Regions from separate parts of the Streptomyces sp. NPDC052101 genome, predicted to be linked through region 1. Evidence: riboswitches for the same ligand, from Rfam matches in the RefSeq annotation. Region 1 holds a riboswitch; each other region holds the start of a gene.
The links. Region 1 has a riboswitch for cyclic di-AMP ahead of AB0L75_RS31450 (NlpC/P60 family protein). Riboswitches for the same ligand answer to the same signal wherever they lie in the genome.
Positions count from the first base shown of each region.

Region 2: linked by a shared signal. The riboswitch ahead of AB0L75_RS32175 (M23 family metallopeptidase) and the one ahead of AB0L75_RS31450 (NlpC/P60 family protein) in region 1 are both predicted to bind cyclic di-AMP.
Region 3: linked by a shared signal. The riboswitch ahead of AB0L75_RS22150 (transglycosylase SLT domain-containing protein) and the one ahead of AB0L75_RS31450 (NlpC/P60 family protein) in region 1 are both predicted to bind cyclic di-AMP.
Region 4: linked by a shared signal. The riboswitch ahead of AB0L75_RS09700 (transglycosylase family protein) and the one ahead of AB0L75_RS31450 (NlpC/P60 family protein) in region 1 are both predicted to bind cyclic di-AMP.

Region 1 covers NZ_JBFAWH010000022.1:74,281-79,066, reverse strand. The annotation lists gene pcrA (DNA helicase PcrA) at 1-2,343, opposite strand, end outside; cyclic di-AMP (ydaO/yuaA leader) riboswitch at 2,615-2,786, shown strand; gene AB0L75_RS31450 (NlpC/P60 family protein) at 2,794-3,990, shown strand; gene AB0L75_RS31445 (tellurite resistance/C4-dicarboxylate transporter family protein) at 4,128-4,786, shown strand, end outside.
Region 2 covers NZ_JBFAWH010000023.1:94,785-99,570, reverse strand. The annotation lists gene AB0L75_RS32180 (PrsW family intramembrane metalloprotease) at 1-1,181, shown strand, start outside; gene AB0L75_RS32175 (M23 family metallopeptidase) at 1,248-2,267, opposite strand; cyclic di-AMP (ydaO/yuaA leader) riboswitch at 2,275-2,443, opposite strand; tRNA gene AB0L75_RS32170 (tRNA-Met) at 2,750-2,823, shown strand; gene AB0L75_RS32165 (dihydrofolate reductase family protein) at 2,897-4,030, opposite strand; gene AB0L75_RS32160 (MarR family transcriptional regulator) at 4,101-4,613, shown strand; gene ribA (GTP cyclohydrolase II) at 4,746-4,786, shown strand, end outside.
Region 3 covers NZ_JBFAWH010000012.1:91,974-96,759, forward strand. The annotation lists gene AB0L75_RS22140 (DUF2092 domain-containing protein) at 1-776, opposite strand, end outside; gene AB0L75_RS22145 (polyprenyl synthetase family protein) at 1,258-2,268, opposite strand; cyclic di-AMP (ydaO/yuaA leader) riboswitch at 2,821-3,000, shown strand; gene AB0L75_RS22150 (transglycosylase SLT domain-containing protein) at 3,005-3,496, shown strand; gene AB0L75_RS22155 (HAD family hydrolase) at 3,666-4,478, opposite strand; gene AB0L75_RS22160 (carboxymuconolactone decarboxylase family protein) at 4,544-4,786, opposite strand, start outside.
Region 4 covers NZ_JBFAWH010000003.1:521,353-526,138, reverse strand. The annotation lists gene AB0L75_RS09710 (septum formation initiator family protein) at 1-393, opposite strand, end outside; gene eno (phosphopyruvate hydratase) at 492-1,778, opposite strand; gene AB0L75_RS09700 (transglycosylase family protein) at 2,143-2,856, opposite strand; cyclic di-AMP (ydaO/yuaA leader) riboswitch at 2,861-3,035, opposite strand; gene AB0L75_RS09695 (transglycosylase family protein) at 3,221-4,378, opposite strand; gene AB0L75_RS09690 (cytochrome P450) at 4,569-4,786, opposite strand, start outside.

The DNA.
Region 1 (4,786 bases):
GGCCAGCCCGACGACCGGCTTCTCCGCCGTGCGCCGCGTGGCGAACCCGGACGCGCCCGACGCCGACGAGCGCGAGCGGGTCGAGGACAGCGAGGCCGCGATCCCGGAGGCCGGGCCGGAGGACACCGGCGCCGCGGCTCCCGTCCGCTTCCACTCCACATGGACGGGCGGGATCTCCTCCAGGAAGCGGGAGGGCGGGTTGTACGACGGCTGGCCCCAGGCGCTGCGCATCGCCGAACGCGTGAGGTAGAGCCGCTCCCGCGCGCGGGTGATGCCGACGTACGCCAGCCGCCGCTCCTCCTCCAGCTCCTTGGTCTGGCCGAGGGCGCGCATGTGCGGGAAGACGCCGTCCTCCATGCCGGTCAGGAAGACGACCGGAAACTCCAGGCCCTTGGCGGTGTGCAGGGTCATCAGGGTGATGACGCCGGAGCCGTCCTCGTCCTCGTCGGGGATCTGGTCGGAGTCGGCGACCAGCGCGACCTGCTCCAGGAAGTCGGACAACGCCACCGACTCGCCCTCCCCGCGGTCCTGCTCGAACTCCAGGGCCACGGCCGCGAGTTCCTGGAGGTTCTCGATGCGGGTCTCGTCCTGCGGGTCGGTGGAGGCCTGCAACTCGGCCAGATAGCCGGTGCGTTCGAGCACCGCCTCCAGGACGGTGGCCGGTCCGGCGCCGGACTCCACGATCGTCCGCAGGTCCTCCATCAGCGTGTTGAACCGCTTGACCGCGTTGGTGGAGCGCGCGGCCATGCCGTACGCCTCGTCCACGCGCTTCAGCGCCTGCGGGAAGCTGATCTTCTCGCGCTGGGAGAGCGCGTCGATCATCGCCTCGGCGCGCTCGCCGATGCCCCGCTTGGGCACGTTGAGGATGCGGCGCAGCGGCACCGAGTCCTCGGGGTTGGAGAGGACGCGCAGATAGGCGAGGACGTCCCGGACCTCCTTGCGCTCGTAGAAGCGGACACCGCCGACGACCTTGTAGGGCAGGCCGACGCGGATGAAGACCTCTTCGAAGACACGGGACTGGGCGTTGGTGCGGTAGAAGACGGCGACGTCGCCCGACTTGGCCTCGCCCGCGTCGACGAGGCGGTCTATCTCGTCGGCGACGAACTGGGCCTCGTCGTGCTCGGTGTCGGCGACGTAGCCGGTGATCCGCGCGCCCTGGCCGGCGTTGGTCCACAGGTTCTTGGGGCGGCGGGACTCGTTGCGCTCGATGACCGCGTTGGCGGCGCTCAGAATCGTCTGCGTGGAGCGGTAGTTCTGCTCCAGCAGGATCGTCGTCGCATCCGGGTAGTCCTCCTCGAACTGGAGGATGTTGCGGATCGTCGCGCCGCGGAAGGCGTAGATCGACTGGTCCGCGTCACCCACGACGCACAGTTCGGCGGGCGGGATGTCGTACTCACCGGGCGGGGTGTCCGCGTCCTGCGCGGAGCGTTCGCCGGTGCCGACGAGTTCCCGTACGAGCGCGTACTGGGCGTGGTTGGTGTCCTGGTACTCGTCGACCAGGACGTGCCGGAAGCGGCGGCGGTAGTGCTCGGCGACGTCCGGGAAGGCGCGCAGCAGGTTGACCGTGGTCATGATCAGGTCGTCGAAGTCGAGCGCGTTCGCCTCGCGCAGCCGCGACTGGTAGAGCGCGTAGGCCTGGGCGAGGGTCTTCTCGAAACCGTCGGCGGCCTGGGCGGCGAAGTCCTCCTCGTCGATCAGCTCGTTCTTCAGGTTGCTGATCTTCGCGCTGAAGGACTTCGGCGGGAAGCGCTTGGGGTCGAGGTCCAGGTCGCGGCAGACCAGGGCCATCAGGCGCTTGCTGTCGGCGGCGTCGTAGATCGAGAACGACGAGGTGAAGCCAAACTTCTTGCTCTCCCGGCGCAGGATGCGCACGCATGCGCTGTGGAAGGTCATCACCCACATCGCGTTCGCCCGCGGGCCGACGAGCTGCTCGACGCGCTCCTTCATCTCGCCAGCGGCCTTGTTGGTGAAGGTGATCGCGAGGATCTGGCCCGGGTGCACATTCCGCTCGGCGAGCAGGTGGGCGATGCGGTGGGTGAGCACACGGGTCTTGCCGGAGCCGGCGCCGGCGACGATGAGCAGCGGGGAGCCGGCGTGCACGACCGCGGCGCGCTGGTTGTCGTTCAGCCCCGCCAGGAGGGCCGCCGAGTCGAGCACGGGGCGGGGGGCGCCGTCGCGGTAGTAGACGTCCCGGTCCGGCGGCACGTCGAACTTCCCGCCGAACAGATCGTCCGGAATCGACTCCGGAGCGTGATCGTCCTCGGGTGGCGGCGGGGGCTCCTCCGCGTGCCCGCGAGGGGGCTGGAGGTCCGCCAGGAAGCTGTCGTCAAAGAGGCTGCTCATCGCTCTCCGAGTCTAGGGCGCCCCACCGACAACCGGTCGCCGTCCCCGGAACATGGCCGGTTCGCGAGGAGAGTCGATCTCCACGGCCCGGCGGTCCGCGCGGCCCACCGGCCGCTCACGCAGCGGAACCACCCCATGACGCAGCCGTGAAACCGCCCCCAGGTCACAAAAATGTATCGGACATATCACGCACCAACCTTCACAGGAGTCACACGAGTTGGCTAGCGTGCGTCCGGGCCGTACGACCCCTACCGGCGATCCCCGCCGGGCCGCACGGCCTCCGCCGAGTCCGGCGCGCCTCCGCTTGGTGCCCGGAGCCGGGGACCCACCGATCCTGGGGTGAATCGGCCGACTCCCGCCCGGGACGACGCCGTAGGGCAACCCTTCCGAACCCCCGCCCGAACCCGACAGCTAACCCGGTAGGCGGCCCACTGGAAGGAGTCGCCTCCCTTGGCGTCGCATCGCAAGCCGCGCCCCGGCGGAAACCTCGGAGCAGGCCTCCGCGCTCCCGCCCTCGCCACCGCCGCCCTCACCTCCATGGCCGTGTTCTCTCAGACCGCCGAGGCCACCCCGGGAACCGATCACGCCAAGCCGAGCCTGGAGGAGGTCGAGAAGAAGGTCGACGACCTCTACCGCCAGGCCGAGTCGGCGACCGAGAAGTACAACGCGGCCAAGGAGCGGACCGGCAAACAGCGGGGGCGCGTCGACGCCCTGCGCAACGAGGTCGCCCGGCGCACCGGACGGCTCAACAAGGCCCGTGAGCAGCTGGGCTCCTTCGCCGCGGCCCAGTACCGCACCGGTGTCGCCGCTCCCGACACGGCCACCTTCCTGCTCGCGGACAGCCCGCAGGACTACTTCGACCAGACCCAGCTGATGAACCGGCTGACCTCGCGGGAGAAGAGCGCGGTCGACGACTACATAGGCGAGCAGGCCGCGACCATGAAGGAACGGCGGGAGGCCGCTCAGAGCCTGCAGACCCTGACCGACTCGCAGCACGACCTGCAGACCGCCAAGGCCACCGTCCAGACGAAGCTCGCCTCCGCGCGCGAGCTGCTGTCGCAGCTGACGGCCCAGGAGAAGGCGCGGCTGGCCGCCATCGAGCGGGAGAAGCAGCAGGAGGCGGACCGCAAGGCGGCCGAGCTGGCGAAGCAGCAGGCCGAGCAGCAGGCCAACTCGTCATCATCCTCGTCCACGGGGTCCGGGTCCGGATCGGCTTCCGGTTCCGGATCGACGGGGTCCGGCTCGACGGGGTCCGGGTCGACCGGCTCCTCGACCTCCGGCTCGTACGACACCAAGGCCGAGAAGGCGATCGCCTTCGCCCGTGCGCAGATAGGCAAGCCCTATGTGTGGGGCGCCACCGGGCCGGACTCCTACGACTGCTCCGGCCTCACCCAGGCCGCCTGGAGGGCCGCCGGCGTCACGCTTCCACGCACCACGTACGACCAGGTCAACACGGGCACCACGGTCTCCCTGGCCGACGCGCGGCCGGGCGACCTGGTCTTCTTCTACGACGACATCAGCCACGTCGGCGTCTACATAGGCAACGGCATGATGATCCACGCCCCGAAACCGGGCGCGTACGTCCGCGAGGAATCGATCTACTACGGCGGAGAGTCCATCATCCACAGCGTGGTCCGGCCGGGCTGACCGCGGCCGGGCTGACCGCGGCCGGGCTCCGGAGCGCCCGGGCCTTCCGCGTTCCACGCACGCGTGCCGCGTTTTCGCGCTCCACGCGTGCGTGCCTTTCCCGGGCGGGGATCCGGCCGCTCCCTAGCATCAGGCGCATGCCCGGCATCCCAGGTCTGCGTGCGTGGTGGGCGGACCGGCCCCCCGCGGCCGGGGCCGCCGTGATGGCGACCGGCATCCTGTCGGTCGGCCTGCGTATGACCGGCGCGGAGACGGTCTCCCGGTTGGCGTTGGCGATGGTCTGCGTCGCCTGGGTGGCGCTGGCCGCCGACTTCGTCCTGCGGCTGTGCGGCGAGCGGCTGCGCTGGGTGGCGGAGGCGGGAAGTCCCGGGGCACTCACCGCCGTCGCCGCGACCACGGTGCTCGGCACCCGGATCTCGGCGCTGGGCCGGCAGCCCCTGGCCGAGGCGCTGCTGGCGCTCGCGGCGCTGCTCTGGCCGGTGCTGCTGTTCCTGGTCGTACGGCGCTGGAGGCGGCGCATGCCGGGAGCGGTGTTCCTGTGTTGTGTGGCCACACAGGGGCTCGCCGTACTGGCCGCCACGCTGGCGGCGGCGGAGCGCACGGCGTGGCTCGCGCACACCGCGCTGGTGCTGTTCTGGCTGGGCCTGGTGCTCTACGGCCTCGCGCTGGCCCACTTCGACCTGCGGCAGGTGCTGGAGGGGGCGGGTGACCACTGGATCGCGGGCGGGGCGCTCGCGATCTCGGCGCTGGCCGGGGCGAAACTGCTCGTCGCCGCGGATACGGGCCTGTATCTGTG
Region 2 (4,786 bases), on a different contig from region 1:
TCGTCGGGCTCCTGCTGGCCATGCTGCCCGTGCCGTGGCTCATAGCCGCCTTCCGGTGGCTGGACCGGGTGGAGCCGGGCCCCTGGCGGAACCTGATCTTCGCCTTCGCCTGGGGCGCGTGCGCGGCGGCGCTGATAGCCATCATCGCCAACAGCTTCGCGACCAAGTGGATAGCCACCGCCACCGCCGACCCGGCCGGCGCGAACACCCTCGGCGCCACCGTGATAGCGCCCGTCGTGGAGGAATCCGCCAAGGCCGCCTCCGTCCTGCTCGTCTTTCTCTTCCGCAGGCGTGACTTCACCGGGATCGTGGACGGGGTGGTGATAGCGGGCATCACCGCCACCGGGTTCGCGTTCACCGAGAACATCCTCTATCTGGGTACGGCCTTCGGGACCGACCAGCTCACCGGCGACCGGGGCATCGCCTCCGTCACCGCCGCCACCTTCTTCGTGCGCATCGTGATGTCCCCGTTCGCGCACCCCCTGTTCACCACCCTCACCGGTCTCGGCTTCGGCATCGCCGCGCTCTCCGCCGAGCGGCAGCGCGGCCGGCGGGTGCTGCTGCCGGTCTGCGGCCTGCTGCTCGCGATGAGCATGCACGCCTTCTGGAACGGCTCCTCCACCTTCGGCGAGTTCGGTTTCTTCGCCGTCTACGGCGCCTTCATGGTGCCCGCGTTCGGCCTGCTGACCTGGCTCGCGATCTGGACGCGGCAGCGGGAGCTGCGGACCGTACGGGAGGAACTGCCGGCGTATGTGCTGGCCGGGTGGCTGGGGCCGGCCGAGCCGTTCGCGCTGGCGTCGATGGGGGCGCGGCGGACGGCCCGTGACTACGCCCGGCACCACCATGGCCGGCCGGCGGCGCGGACGGTGGCGCAGTACGAGGCGTACGCCACCTCGCTCGCGTTTCTGCGGCACCGGGGGCGCCAGGGGAAGGCCGGGGCCGACTTCGTCGTACGGGAGCGGGAGCTGCTGGACGAGCTGTGGAAGCGGAGGGAACTGGCTCGGCCGGCCCTGGAGTACGCGGCGCGGGCGGCTGCGCCGGCTTGGCCGGTGTACGCGGCGCCGGCGGCGATGGCATGGCCGGGGTACGGATATCCGGCGGCGCAGATGCCCTCGGCGTCCGGGCCGGCGTACGGGTATCCGACGGCACCGTATTCCGCGTACAACCCGTATCGGTCGTAGACGATCGGCGCCGGCGGTGGATGATCTCGTTCCGCCACCGGCGCCGGGTTCACACGGATGTCACGGTCAGGGGGTGAGGCCCTTGTCCCGCAGCCAAGGCGCCGGGTCGATGGCACTGGCCTGGCCGTTCGGGTGGACCTCCAGGTGGAGGTGCGGGCCGGTGACGTTGCCGGTGGCGCCGATCCGGCCGATGACATCGCCGGTGGAGACCTTCTGGCCGACCGAGACGTTGATCGAGGACTGGTGGCAGAACCACAGCTCGGTGCCGTCGTCCAGGGTCAGGACGGTGCGGTAGCCGTAGGCGCCGGCCCAGCCCGCCTCGGTGACCGTGCCGCTGTGGACGGCCTTGATGAGGGTGCCGGTGGGGGCGGCGAAGTCGAGGCCGGTGTGGTAGCCGGAGGACCACATCGCGCCGGGCTGGCCGAAGGTGCCGGTGATCGTGTACGAGACGACCGGCAGTGTGTACTGCTTGGCCAGCTCGGCCAGTCGCTTGGCCTCGGCCGCCTTCTTGGCGTCGGCCTCCGCCTGCTGTTTGGCGTCGGCGGCCTTGGCGGCGGCGGCCTGCTCCGCCTTGGCGGCCGCGTCGGCGGTCTCCTTCTCGGTGGCGGCGAGCGCGGCGGTGGTGGCCTTGCTCTCGGCCTTGCTCTGCTGCTGCTCGGCCTGGGCCATGATCCGGTTGCGCAGGGCCTCGCCGGCGTTGCCGCTGTCCGCGCTGTCGGAGGCCATGCCGGCCCTGCTGAGCGCGGTGGCGGCCTCCGGCTTGGCGGCGGAGTCTGTACCGAAGAGATGCTCGACCGAGTCTGGCAGGGATATGGAGACCGGCGGCTTGCCGGTGTTGGCGCTGGCCATGCCGCCCGCGCCGACGGCGGCCATCACACCGACGCCGAGGACGGTGGAGCTGCGCGCGAATCCGCCGCGCTGCTTGGCGACGCGGTGCCGGCCACGGACCGGGGCGAGGGAGTCCTCGGTGGGGTTCCACTCCTCCCAGGGGCCCTCCTCGGCGCGGTAGCCGCCGTAGCCGAAGGTGTCGGGCTCCGCCTCCGCGGGCATGAACGGGGCTTCTGGGGCAGGATGGTTGGACGCCACTCGGGCGCACTCCTTTCCTTCCTCCGCCTACCGGGTTAGCTGACGGGTTCGGAGCAGGAAGGTCTCCTACGCGCGTATACCGGGCGTGGACTCTGCGAGTTCACACCGGCATTCGCGTGATTCACCCCAAGGTGGTGGTTCCCCGGTTCCCTCGCGGGATTCGGCGCGTGCGCACGGAGCCGCCTCTTGTGACGGCTGGGACGACCGCGCTGCGTTATCGAACGTTAATAGACCTCAGAGTCACTTTCCAAGCCGTTCGTCTTGATCATTAACGTTTTCCGCCGCGGACTTACCGGCCAGGAGTGGCGCAAACCGGGCGAGTTGACTGCCACTAAGGAGCGTCGACGCTTTTGATGGTGACTCGATGTCATGCGGAGGGCGCTCGTCCGGTCACGGCCGGTAACGATGATCTTGATACTCCCGCCCACTCTGAACCGATGTGCATCGCACCCCACGGATGACGTACACTGGTGACACAACGACGCGGGGTGGAGCAGCTCGGTAGCTCGCTGGGCTCATAACCCAGAGGTCGCAGGTTCAAATCCTGTCCCCGCTACTGAAGACTCAGGGCCCGGAAACCAATGGTTTCCGGGCCCTGAGTGTTTGACCTGAGCGTGTTCCGGGTGGACTCAACCCACCAGGTGCCGGTTCGGCGCCTTGGCCTGCTCCTCGTACTCCGGCAGTACGACCACCTCGACACCGCCCTTCGCCAGCACCCCGGTCCCGTCGGCCGCGTCCACGAACGTGTCCGGCTCCCGCCACGCCGTGACCACGCGCCGCACCCCCGCCCCAAGGATCAGCTCGGAGCACGGCGCCGGCCGGGAGGCCCGCCGGGCGCACGGCTCCAGGCTGCTGTACACGGTGGCGGCGGCCAGCCGCGGATCCGCCGGGTCGATCTTCGCGAGCGCCGCCTCCTCCGCGTGGACCACGGGGTCCTCGCCCTCCCGGGAGTGGCCGCGCGCCAGCTCGCTGCCGTCCGCGGCGACCACGACCGCGCCGACGCTGAACGCCGTCCGCGAGGGCGGGCACAGCGCGGCGAGTTCGCAGGCGGTGCGCAGCCAGTGCCGGTCGGCGGCGGTGGGGAGCGGGCCGGTGCCGGGGGCCGTGGGCTCGTAGCGCATGAGGACCACGTCCTCGATACGGCGGGTCTCGGTCAGCCGCAGCCGGCCGGCCTGGTAGGTGCCCGGGCCGAACAGGCGGGGCGCGGCCGGGTCGCCGACGAACAGCGGGGCAAGGACCAGCTGCAGCTCGTCGGCGAGGCCCTGCTGCAGCAGCTGGGTGTGGACCGTGCCGCCGCCCTCGACCATCAGCCGCCGTACGCCGCGCACGTCGTGCAGGTGGGACAGCAGGGCCCGCCAGTCGAGGCCGGGGCCGAGCGGGACGATGTCGGCGGCGCCGCCGAGGCGGCGGGCGGCCAGCTCGGCGCCCCGGTCGGTCGTGTAGACGAGCTTGGCGCCGCCGGTGTGCCAGAAGCGGGCGCCGGGGTCGAGGTCGCCGGTGGCGGTGACGGTCACCTTCAGCGGGTACTCCGGCCGGCCCTCCCGCACCCGGGCCGCGCGGCGCTCGGCGGAGTTGACCAGCAGCCGCGGGTTGTCGGCGCGGATCGTGCCGGCGCCGATCAGGATGGCGTCGACGGAGGCCCGTACCGCGTCGACCCGGTCGAAGTCGGCCGGGCTGGACAGCAGCAGCCGGTCGGGGCCGGTGTCGTCCAGGTGGCCGTCGAGGGAGACGGCGGCGGACAGCAGCACGTACGGATACGACATGGGCGCGCTCTCCCTGCGAGTTTCAGAAGTCACTCTTGGTTCAAGTTTTAAACAAACCTACACTGGCAGCATGACGACCCGCTGGCTCACCCCCGAGGAGCAGCGCGCCTGGCGCGCGTACCTCGCCGCGACGCACCTCCTGGAGGACGCGATCGACCGACAGCTCCAGCAGGACGCCGGCATGCCGCACCTGTTCTACTCCGTGCTGGCCAACCTCTCCGACGCGCCCGACCGACGGCTGCGCATGACCGATCTCGCCGAGACGCTGAAGATCACGCGCAGTCGGCTGACCTATGCGGTGACCCGCCTGGAGCGCGACGGGCTGGTGCGCCGGGAGGACTGCCGCTGGGACAAGCGCAGCAGTATCGCCGTACTGACGGACGAGGGGATGGCCGTACTGGAGCGTACGGCGCCCGGGCATGTCGAGACCGTGCGCGCCACGTTGTTCGACCGGCTCACCCCGGAGCAGGTGCGGCAGCTGGAGGAGATCTTCACGGGGGTCGCGCGCGGGCTGCAGGGCGATGACGCCGAGGCCGGGGCGGCGGACGACGTGCCCTGGCGGCGCCGGTCGTCCTGCTCCTGAGCCACGCTCTCCGCTCCTGGGTCACATCCCGCACCCGGAAAACAATTGCTTTAAGTTTGAAGCATGGGGTAGGGTCCCCTTCGAACCGCTGATTCAAATCTGAAACAGCTGCCCGCTCCCGGAGGGATCCGCATGCCCGACACCCCCGCCGCCACGCCGCGTGCCCGCGTCCG
Region 3 (4,786 bases), on a different contig from region 1:
CTCTTCGGGGTCAGCGTGAACTTCAGCGGCATGCCCGTCTTCGCGTCGACGGCGATACTGATCGCACCGACCGTGGTACCGGACTGCCGGGGCTTGATCAGCAGCTTGTAGGCGTCGCGGCCGGCGACCTGCTCGGTGCCGTCGACGGTGACGGACGTGGTGTCGTCCACCGACTTCAGCGCCTGGTCGGCGAAGTCCTTCGGCGTGGCCGGCGGTTCGGCCTTGTGGTCCTTGCCGGCGTCGGCCGAGGTGCCGTGGTAGACGTCGTTGGTCTTGCTGTCGTAGCCCCACACGTCCTTGCCGTTGTGGATGAGGCTGTACTCGGAGCCGCTCTCCAGCAAGGACAGCTTCTGCTTCTGGGGGCCGTCGGATGCGACGCGCAGCGTGTGCGTGCCGGAGACCAACGAGGTGAGCTGGGACTGCGGGTCCGCGGAGGAGCCCTTGCCGGAGCCCTTGGCGGCGCCGGAGGCCAGGCTGTTCTCCAGGCCGCCGAGGTTGGGCAGGCCGAGGTCGGTGCTGATCCGCATGGTGCCGGACAGCTGCTGCACGTCCGACTTGGCGATCTTCTCGATGAGCTGCTGTGCGGTGATCTTGGGCAGGTCGGGGTCGCCGGAGGCGGCGAGCGCCGGGACCAGCCCGATCGTGGCCGCCGCCACCCCCACCACCGCGACCGGGACCGCGTAGCGCGCGGCCTTGCGGCGCCCGGCGTGCGGGGCTTCGTCCCGCGCGGCGTCCCCTCGCGCGTCCACTGCGTCGTCGGATTCGTACGGTGCCATGTGTGCCTTACCTCCGTCGTCGGCGGCGGCTGTCCTCACGCTGGTGCACCTGAGCCGCCATTCTCACCCGAATCGGTGAGGAGTGGTGATGTCCGTGGTTTCCATCTCACCAAATCGGCCTTGAGGAAGCGTCAGACCTCGGAGCCAACTCCGTGTACGCCTGCGGTATGACACGTAGGGGCAGCGACTCCCCCGACCCGTAAGGGTCTCACCGGAGCGGAGTGAGCCGTAAGGGGGCGCACAGGACTGGACCGTAAGGCTGGTGCTGCCGGGAAACCGCGTCCCGCGGAAGCCGACCGACCGGAGTGTCATGCGGCCTCCGGTCGACCGGGCACGGATCGACACGCTCGGCCGGGCGTCAGCCGGTGCGTCGGCCGGGCGTCATCCCACGCCCTCGGCCCGCACCCGCCGCCGGTGCGATCGGCCGGGCGTCGGTCGGCGCGCGGTCAGCCGGAGGGCAGCCCGCGCGATCAGCCAGGCCTCAGCCCGCGCGGTGGACCACCGCGTCGCACAGCTCCAGCAGGGCCGCCTTGGCGTCGCACTCCCTGAGCGGCGCCAGCGCGGCGCGGGCCTCCTCCGCGTACCGGACGGTGTCCCGGCGGGCCTGCTCCAGCGCGGGGTGCGCGCGCAGCGCGGCCAGCGCCTCGGCGTGCCGGGCGTCGTCGGTGAGGTCGGAGTCGAGCAGCTCGCACAGCGCGAGGTCCTCGGGCAGGCCGAGGCGGGCGGCCCGCTCGCGCAGCCGGAGCACGGGCAGCGTCGGGATGCCCTCGCGCAGGTCGGTGCCGGGGGTCTTGCCGGACTCGTGCGAGTCGGAGGCGATGTCCAGGACGTCGTCGGCGAGCTGGAAGGCGACGCCGAGCCGCTCGCCGTACTGGGTGAGCACGTCGACGACCGTCTCGTCGGCGCCCGACATCATCGCGCCGAACCGGCACGAGACCGCCACCAGCGAGCCCGTCTTGCCGCCGAGCACGTCCAGGTAGTGCTCGACCGGGTCACGGCCGTCCGAGGGGCCGGCGGTCTCCAGGATCTGGCCCGTGACCAGCCGCTCGAACGCGAGGGCCTGCACCCGGACCGCCTCGGGGCCGAGGTCGGCGAGGATCTGGGAGGCACGCGCGAAGAGGAAGTCGCCGGTGAGGACCGCGACGGAATTGCCCCAGCGGGTGTTGGCGCTGTCCACGCCGCGCCGCACGGCCGCCTCGTCCATGACGTCGTCGTGGTACAGCGTGGCCAGGTGGGTCAGCTCCACGACCACGGCCGAGGGCACGATGCCCGGTGCGTAGGGGTCGCCGAACTGGGCCGCGAGCATCACGAGCAGCGGCCGGAACCGCTTCCCGCCGGCTCGCACGAGGTGCTGCGCGGCCTCCGTGATGAACGGGACCTCGCTCTTGGTGGCCTCGAGCAAGCCTTCCTCGACAGCCGCCAATCCGACCTGGACATCGGCTTCCAGAGCCTGGTCCCGCACGCTCAGCCCGAACGGCCCGACGACGGTCACGAGGGGTCTCCTGTCTGCAGGTGTCTGCTGGCGATTACACGGTTTGTCGATAGGTCGCTGCCATCACTCAAGTCAGCGTATCCGGTCCTCTTTCGATCACCGATAGCGCCCACCGGTCCAGCCCGGGCGGTACCGGATCATGACCGGTATGGTTTTGATCAAGTGGTAAGAACGGACATTTATCGACTTAACAGGACTTCGCACGGTTTGTCGCGAACCAAGAGGCGAGCGGAGTAACAAGTACACCTCCGCCCGCGCACCCCTCCACTCCCCGCCTGCGCGATCACCCGAATCCCTCATGTCCGATTTGCTTTAATTTGCTACTTCGTGAGTTGGGTCACGGGCGGCCATCGGCGCCCCCACCACCCGACCACCCCTTCCCTCCTTGCCCCGTCGGCGAGTTGAGGGTTGGCAACCGCAAAGGATCAAGTACCCCATAGGGCACAGATCAAGGTCAAATAGTGCTTTGTGTGAATCCAGTACTTGTTCCCGACATGTGCTCTCGCATACGTTCCGGGCCGTCGGGCGGACGCCGAATCCTGCCGCCGCCCGCGTAACCCATCGACGAACTCATTCGTACGGCAGGAGCGGGGGACCCAGGTAAGTCGCCGGACCGGACGGCACACGTCGCACCGGAACGGCTAGGGGTGAAGCCGTGCCTTTCCCGAGGCACGGCCGGGCACCTCCCCGCCCGAACCCGACAGCTCACCTCGCAGGCGTCGGAGAGGACTTCCCCATGCGTGCTTCCGCTCAGCCCCGCCGTACCCGCACCAACCGCCTCTTCCGCGCCCTCGCCGTCGCCGGCACCGGTGCCGCCGTCCTCGCCCTGCCGCTCTTCGGCGCCACCGGCGCCTCCGCGGCCACCGGCACGACGGCCTCCACCACCGCCACCACGGTCTCCGGGTACCCGAACAACCTCGACGGCTGGATCCGCGAGTCGCTCGCGATCATGGCTCAGAAGGGCATCCCGGGCAGCTACAACGGCATTTACCGCAACGTCATCCGGGAGTCCTCCGGCAACCCGCTGGCCATCAACCTCTGGGACTCCAACGCCGCCGCGGGCACCCCCTCCAAGGGTCTGCTGCAGGTGATCGACCCGACCTTCAACGCCTACCACGTGGCCGGCACGGCGTTCTCCCCCTACGACCCGGTCGCCAACATCACCGCGGCCTGCAACTACGCCGCCGCGCGCTACGGCTCGATCGACAACGTCTACAGCGCGTACTGACGGTCCCCGGCCGCGAGGCAGAACACCGGCCGACAGACCGACGCACGTCGGTGAACCGGCACGACATCGGCCGCCCGGCACGTACCCGCACCTGACGGACGGGGGCGTGCCGGGCGGCCGCCGTGCGTCCACCGGGCCCGCCACGGACGGCCGCGTACTGATGTGCCGGTCAGTCGGTCGGAAACAGTCTTTCGAGGACGGCGGCGATGCCGTCGTCCTCGTTCGACAGGGTGATCTCATCGGCCACCGCCTTGAGTTCGGGATGCGCGTTGGCCATCGCGACCCCGTGTCCGGCCCAGTCGAGCATCGGGATGTCGTTGGGCATGTCACCGAACGCCACGGCCTGCCGCGCGGCGATGCCGAGCCGCTCGGCGGCCAGCGCGAGACCGGTCGCCTTGGTCACCCCGGACGGCTGCAGCTCCACGGTCCCCGGCCCCGACATGGTGACGGTCGCCAACGAGCCCACCACCGCGCGCGCGATGGCCGCCAACTCGTCGTCGGACAGGGCCGCATGGCGCAGCAGCACCTTGCTGATGGGCGCGCACCACAGGTCGTCGCGCCGGCCGACCCGCACCGCGGGCAGGGTCGGGTGCGGCATCCGATAGCCGGGCTCGATGAGCGTGAGCCCGTCGACGCCGTCCTGGTCGACGGCCGCGTACACCTGCCCCACCTCCGCCTCGATCTTGCCGAGCGCGGTCTCGGCCAGCTCCCGGTCCAACCGGACCGACCACAACAGGCGGCCGGATCCGGCGTCGTAGACCTGTGCGCCCTGCCCGCACACCGCGAGCCCCGTGCAGCCGAGGCGCGCGAGGAGGGGCCGTACCCGCGGGGCCGGGCGGCCCGTCACCACCAGGTGGCGGGCGCCGGCCCGGACCACCCGCGCGAGCGCGGCGAGCGACCGGTCGGAGACGCTGTCGTCGCCGCGCAGCAGCGTTCCGTCGAGGTCGGTGGCGATCAGTGCATACGCGGGGGAGGCTGCCATGATCAGAGAATACGGATACCTCGCCCCGCCGACTCATCTTGTCGTCCTGCGTACTTACGTACTGGTCAGCCCCAAGTGGTGCCCGCAGGCTCCTTGATGGTGGTGTTGATGCGGTTGAACATGTTGGTGAGCGAGATGGTGAGGATCAGCGCGGACAGCTGCTTCTCTTCGTAGTGGTCGGCCACTTCGTCCCACAGTGTGTCCGGAACCGGCTCCTCGGAGCGGTCGGCGAGCCGGGTCATCCGCTCGGCCAGCTGCAGCGCGGCGCGCTCGGCGTCGGTGAAGAACGGCGCCTCGCGCCAGGCGGC
Region 4 (4,786 bases), on a different contig from region 1:
GGTCTGCTTGGCCGTGCCCGGGTCGACGACGATGTACCCGGTCTCCCCGGGCATCACATAGTGCAGCCGGAGCCGGATCTGCTGCTCGGCGTAGGAGTCGTCCTGCCAGCGCGCCTTGAGGTCGCGCAGCTGCTCGACCCGTTTGGCGGCCTGCTCCTGCTGCCGCCGCAGGTCGGAGATCTGCGCGCGCTGGGAGACGTACTGCCGCATCGGATAGGCGAGCGCGACGATCATCGAGCACAGCACCAGCGCGAGCAGTGCCGCCCGGCCGGTGAGCCGGGAGCGGCGGGCCTGCCGCTTGGTCTGCGAGCGGTAGACCCGGGCCGCCGTCTGCTCGCCGAGCAGCCGCAGCCTGGTCGCGGTGGAGAACCGGTCCCGGTCCTTCACGGCCATGTCCCCGCCTCCCTGATACGTGCGTACGTCCCCGCACACGGTACGGGACCGGGTACGGGGACGTACGTACGACGGGCTCAGCCTTACCCCAGGTTGGGTCAGCCCTTGAAGCGCGGGAAGGCGCTGCGGCCGGCGTACACCGCGGCGTCGTCGAGGATCTCCTCGATGCGCAGCAGCTGGTTGTACTTGGCGACGCGCTCGGAGCGGGCCGGGGCGCCGGTCTTGATCTGGCCGCAGTTGGTGGCGACGGCCAGGTCGGCGATGGTGACGTCCTCGGTCTCGCCGGAGCGGTGGGACATCATGCACTTGAAGCCGCTGCGCTGGGCCAGCTCGACGGCGTCCAGGGTCTCGGTCAGCGAGCCGATCTGGTTGACCTTCACGAGCAGGGCGTTGGCGGTGCCCTCCTCGATGCCGCGGGCCAGGCGCTCGGGGTTGGTGACGAACAGGTCGTCGCCGACCAGCTGGACCTTGTCGCCGAGCTTGTCGGTGATGACCTTCCAGCCGGCCCAGTCGTCCTCGAACAGCGGGTCCTCGATGGAGACGAGCGGGTAGGCCGCGACCAGCTCCTCGTAGTACTCCGTCATCTCGGCGGCGGAGCGCTCCTTGCCCTCGAAGAGGTACTTGCCGTCCTTGTAGAACTCGGAGGCGGCCACGTCGAGCGCGAGGGCGATCTGCTGGCCGGGGGCGTAGCCGGCCTCCTTGATGGCCTCGATGATCAGGTCGAGGGCCTCGCGGTTGGAGCCGAGGTTCGGGGCGAAGCCGCCCTCGTCGCCGAGGCCGGTGGACAGGCCCTTGCTCTTCAGGACCTTCTTCAGCGTGTGGTAGACCTCGGTGCCCCAGCGCAGGGCCTCGGAGAAGGACTCCGCGCCGATCGGGGCGATCATGAACTCCTGGATGTCCACGTTGGAGTCCGCGTGCGAGCCGCCGTTCAGGATGTTCATCATCGGCACCGGCAGCAGGTGCGCGTTGGGACCGCCCAGGTAGCGGAAGAGGGGGAGGTCCGACGCCTCGGAGGCGGCGTGGGCGACGGCGAGGGAGACGCCGAGGATGGCGTTGGCGCCGAGGGAGCCCTTGTTGTCGGTGGCGTCCAGGTCGAACATCGCCTGGTCGATCAGGCGCTGCTCGGTGGCGTCGTAGCCGACCAGCTCGGGGCCGATCTGCTCGATGACGGCGAGGACGGCCTTCTCGACACCCTTGCCCTGGTAGCGGTTGGGGTCACCGTCGCGCAGCTCGATGGCCTCGAAGGCACCGGTGGAGGCGCCGGACGGGACGGCGGCACGACCCGTGCTGCCATCGTCGAGGCCGACCTCGACCTCGACCGTGGGGTTGCCTCGGGAGTCCAGGATTTCCCGGGCTACGACGACGTCGATGGACGGCACGAGCATCTCCTTCTTGGATGTGACGCTGGAAGTGCGGGGCGCGTGTGCCTTACGGCTGTGCCTTGCGACTAGAGCCTAACCGTCTCCGGGGGATCGGCCACTGACCGACCTTCCCGTGGGCGGGGAGGACACGCAGACGGTACCCATTGTTCATCGACGGAACAAAGGGGGTTCCGGGTGAGGCCGAGATGAAGAGTGGGAAAGCCGAGGTGAAGAGGGGGGAAAGCGGCACATAAAAACCCCGCCCCGGCGCGTACGGGGGAACACGCGCCGGGACGGGGAGCCCGTGGGGACGGGGGTGGCCCTCACAAGGCCTTCAGTGTGCGGGCCGGGGATGTGAGGGCACTGTGGGTCCGTTGGGAGCCAGGTGTCACTTCAGGTGCAGCTGCTGGCCCGGGTAGATGAGGTTGGCGTCCTCGACGATGTCCTTGTTCAGCTCGAAGAGCTTCTGCCAGCCGCCCTGGACGTGGTGCTTGACGGCGATGGAGCTGAGGGTGTCGCCCGTGACGACCTTGTACTCGCCGTCGCCCTTCTTGACCGTCTTGCCGGTCGGGGTGGTGACGGTCTTGCTCTTCGCCGGGGCCGTGCGCTCGGCGGAGCGGGAGGCGGCCTGCTGGTCGGTGGAGCGGGTGGTGGCGGTGCTGCCGCTCTTGCTCGACGAGCCGGACGAGCTGTTCGAGGAGCTGGTGCTCGGGGCGGAGCCGTTGTAGGCGGCGGAGGACAGGCCCGTGCCGCAGACCGGCCAGGCGCCCTTGCCCTGAGCGGCGAGGACCTTCTCGGCGACGGATATCTGCTGCGCCTTGGTGGCCTGGTTGGCCGTCGAGGCGTAGGCGGTGCCGCCGTACGCGGCCCAGGTGGAGGCGGAGAACTGCAGACCGCCGTAGAAGCCGTTGCCGGTGTTGATGGACCAATTGCCGCCCGACTCGCACTGGGCGACCGCGTCCCACTCGGAGGCGGTGGCGGCGGAGGCGTTGCCGGCCGCCATCAGCGGGGCGGCCACGGCGGCACCGGTGACACCGGCGAGCGCGACGACACGAACGGCCTTGGACGGGCGACGGTGCTTGCCCTTACCGGAAAACAGCATGGAAGGATCCCCTCACCGACGCCTGCGAGGTGAGCTGTCGGGTTCGGGCCGGTTGAGTTGCCCGGCCGCACGCCCGCTGTCGCGGGCCTGCGGCTTCACCCCAAGCCGGTTCCGGCGTCAACCGCCGGTTCCAGCACCTACCTTGGGTCCCCCGCTCCTGCCTACGGCGCTTGACGCGACGACTGTTCCCGGGCGACCGCTGGCAGGATTCGGCGTTGCGGATGCCGGGGCTCGTGGTGACGAGCGATCCTGACCGTAGCCACGTGATCGAGGGAATTTCAAAGACGATCAGGGCTTCTGAGACTCATCCCACACTTTCGCCAAACCGGACATTAGGCATGAAGTGGGGCGCCAACTCTCCCTGTCAATCGCCCTTTTCGCCCTCGACTTTCAGGGTCTGACCGGCAGTGATGTGGTTCGGGTCGGCGCCGATGACCTTCTTGTTGCCGTCGTAGAGCGCATGCCATCCGCCGTCGACACCAAGGGAGTCGGCGATGGAGACGAGGGTGTCGCCCTCGCGGACGATGTACGCGCCCGGCTCGCGGGTCGCGTGACGGCCAGAAGATGTACCGTTCTGACCGTTTGCCGCGCTTTCGTCCGCACTACCGCCACGGTGACGCCCGCCACTGCTGAGCGCGCCGGTGTCGACCAGGCTCCAAGAACCGGCGGACTGCTGGGACTTGTCCGAGTCGTCGGTACCGGGGGTCACGGAGGGAGAGCTGTCGCTCCCCTGCTGATCCCCATCTCCGCCCGAACCGGACTTGTCGCCCTTGTCGGACTTGGGCGTGCTGGTGCCCGTGGGGTCGCCGGTCGCCTCCGGAGTCTTGGTGGCCCCTTCGCCCTGCCCCTGACCCTGGCCTTGCCCCTGACCCTGGTCCTGTCCCTTGCCTGCGCCCGTGCCTGTGCTCGGCGTGGCGGGCGAGTGGGACGAGGGAGAGCCCGAGGAATCGGAGCCGGAAGCGGAGTTGGACGCGGAGCCCGCGTCGGAACCGGAGCCGGAGCTGGTACCGGAGTCGGAACCGGAGCCCGGCGAGGATGAATCCGACAGACCGGACGAGTCGGAGGTATCGGCGGAGCCGGACCCGTCACTCGCCCCGCCGGAGCCGCCGGAGCCACCGACACCGGTGTCCACGTCGACCGAACCGGAGTTGGAGGTCAGCCCGGCGGTCAGCGCGCACATGGTCCACGGCTTGGTGCCCTGGTCGGCCAGGATCTTCTCGGCGACGGCGATCTGCTGGGAGCGGCTGGCCTGGTCGGCGCTGTCGGCGTACTGCGTGCCGCCGTACTTGTCCCAGTCGCCCTGCGATATCTGCAGGCCGCCGTAGTACCCGTTGCCGCTGTTCGCGCTCCAGGAACCGCCGCTCTCGCACTCGGCGACCTTGTCCCAGGTGGTGCCGTCGGCCGCGTGGGCGCTCGCGGCGCCGAGCAGTGGGAGGGCGATGGCGGAGCCGGTCACTCCGGCCGCGACGAGGAGGGCCGGAGCCTGACGGGGGCGACGGTGACGACCGTTCCCGGAGAGCATGCGGAAGCCTTTCGTGCGACAGCAGAACCGGCGTGGCGAACTGGTACCCCTCGCCACACTGATGGGTGAACGTATCGGCAGACGATCACTTGTCACAAGTTCATGCCGCGCAGATCACGTGAAGATCACGGAATTGAACGTCCCTGATGTTCACCGTTCTACGGCTCTACGGCTCTACGGCTCTACGGCTCTACGGCTCTACGGCTTTGTCGGCCACCGGGGTGAACTCCACCGGCAGGGTGCGCAGCCCCCGCATGATGAGCCCGCCACGCCAGCGCAACTCGGCCGGGTCGACGGCGAGCCGCAGATCGGGCAGGCGGGTGAGCAGGGTGGCGAGCGCGGTCTGGCCCTCCAGCCGGGCGAGCGGCGCGCCGAGGCAGTAGTGGATGCCGTGGCCGTAGCCGAGGT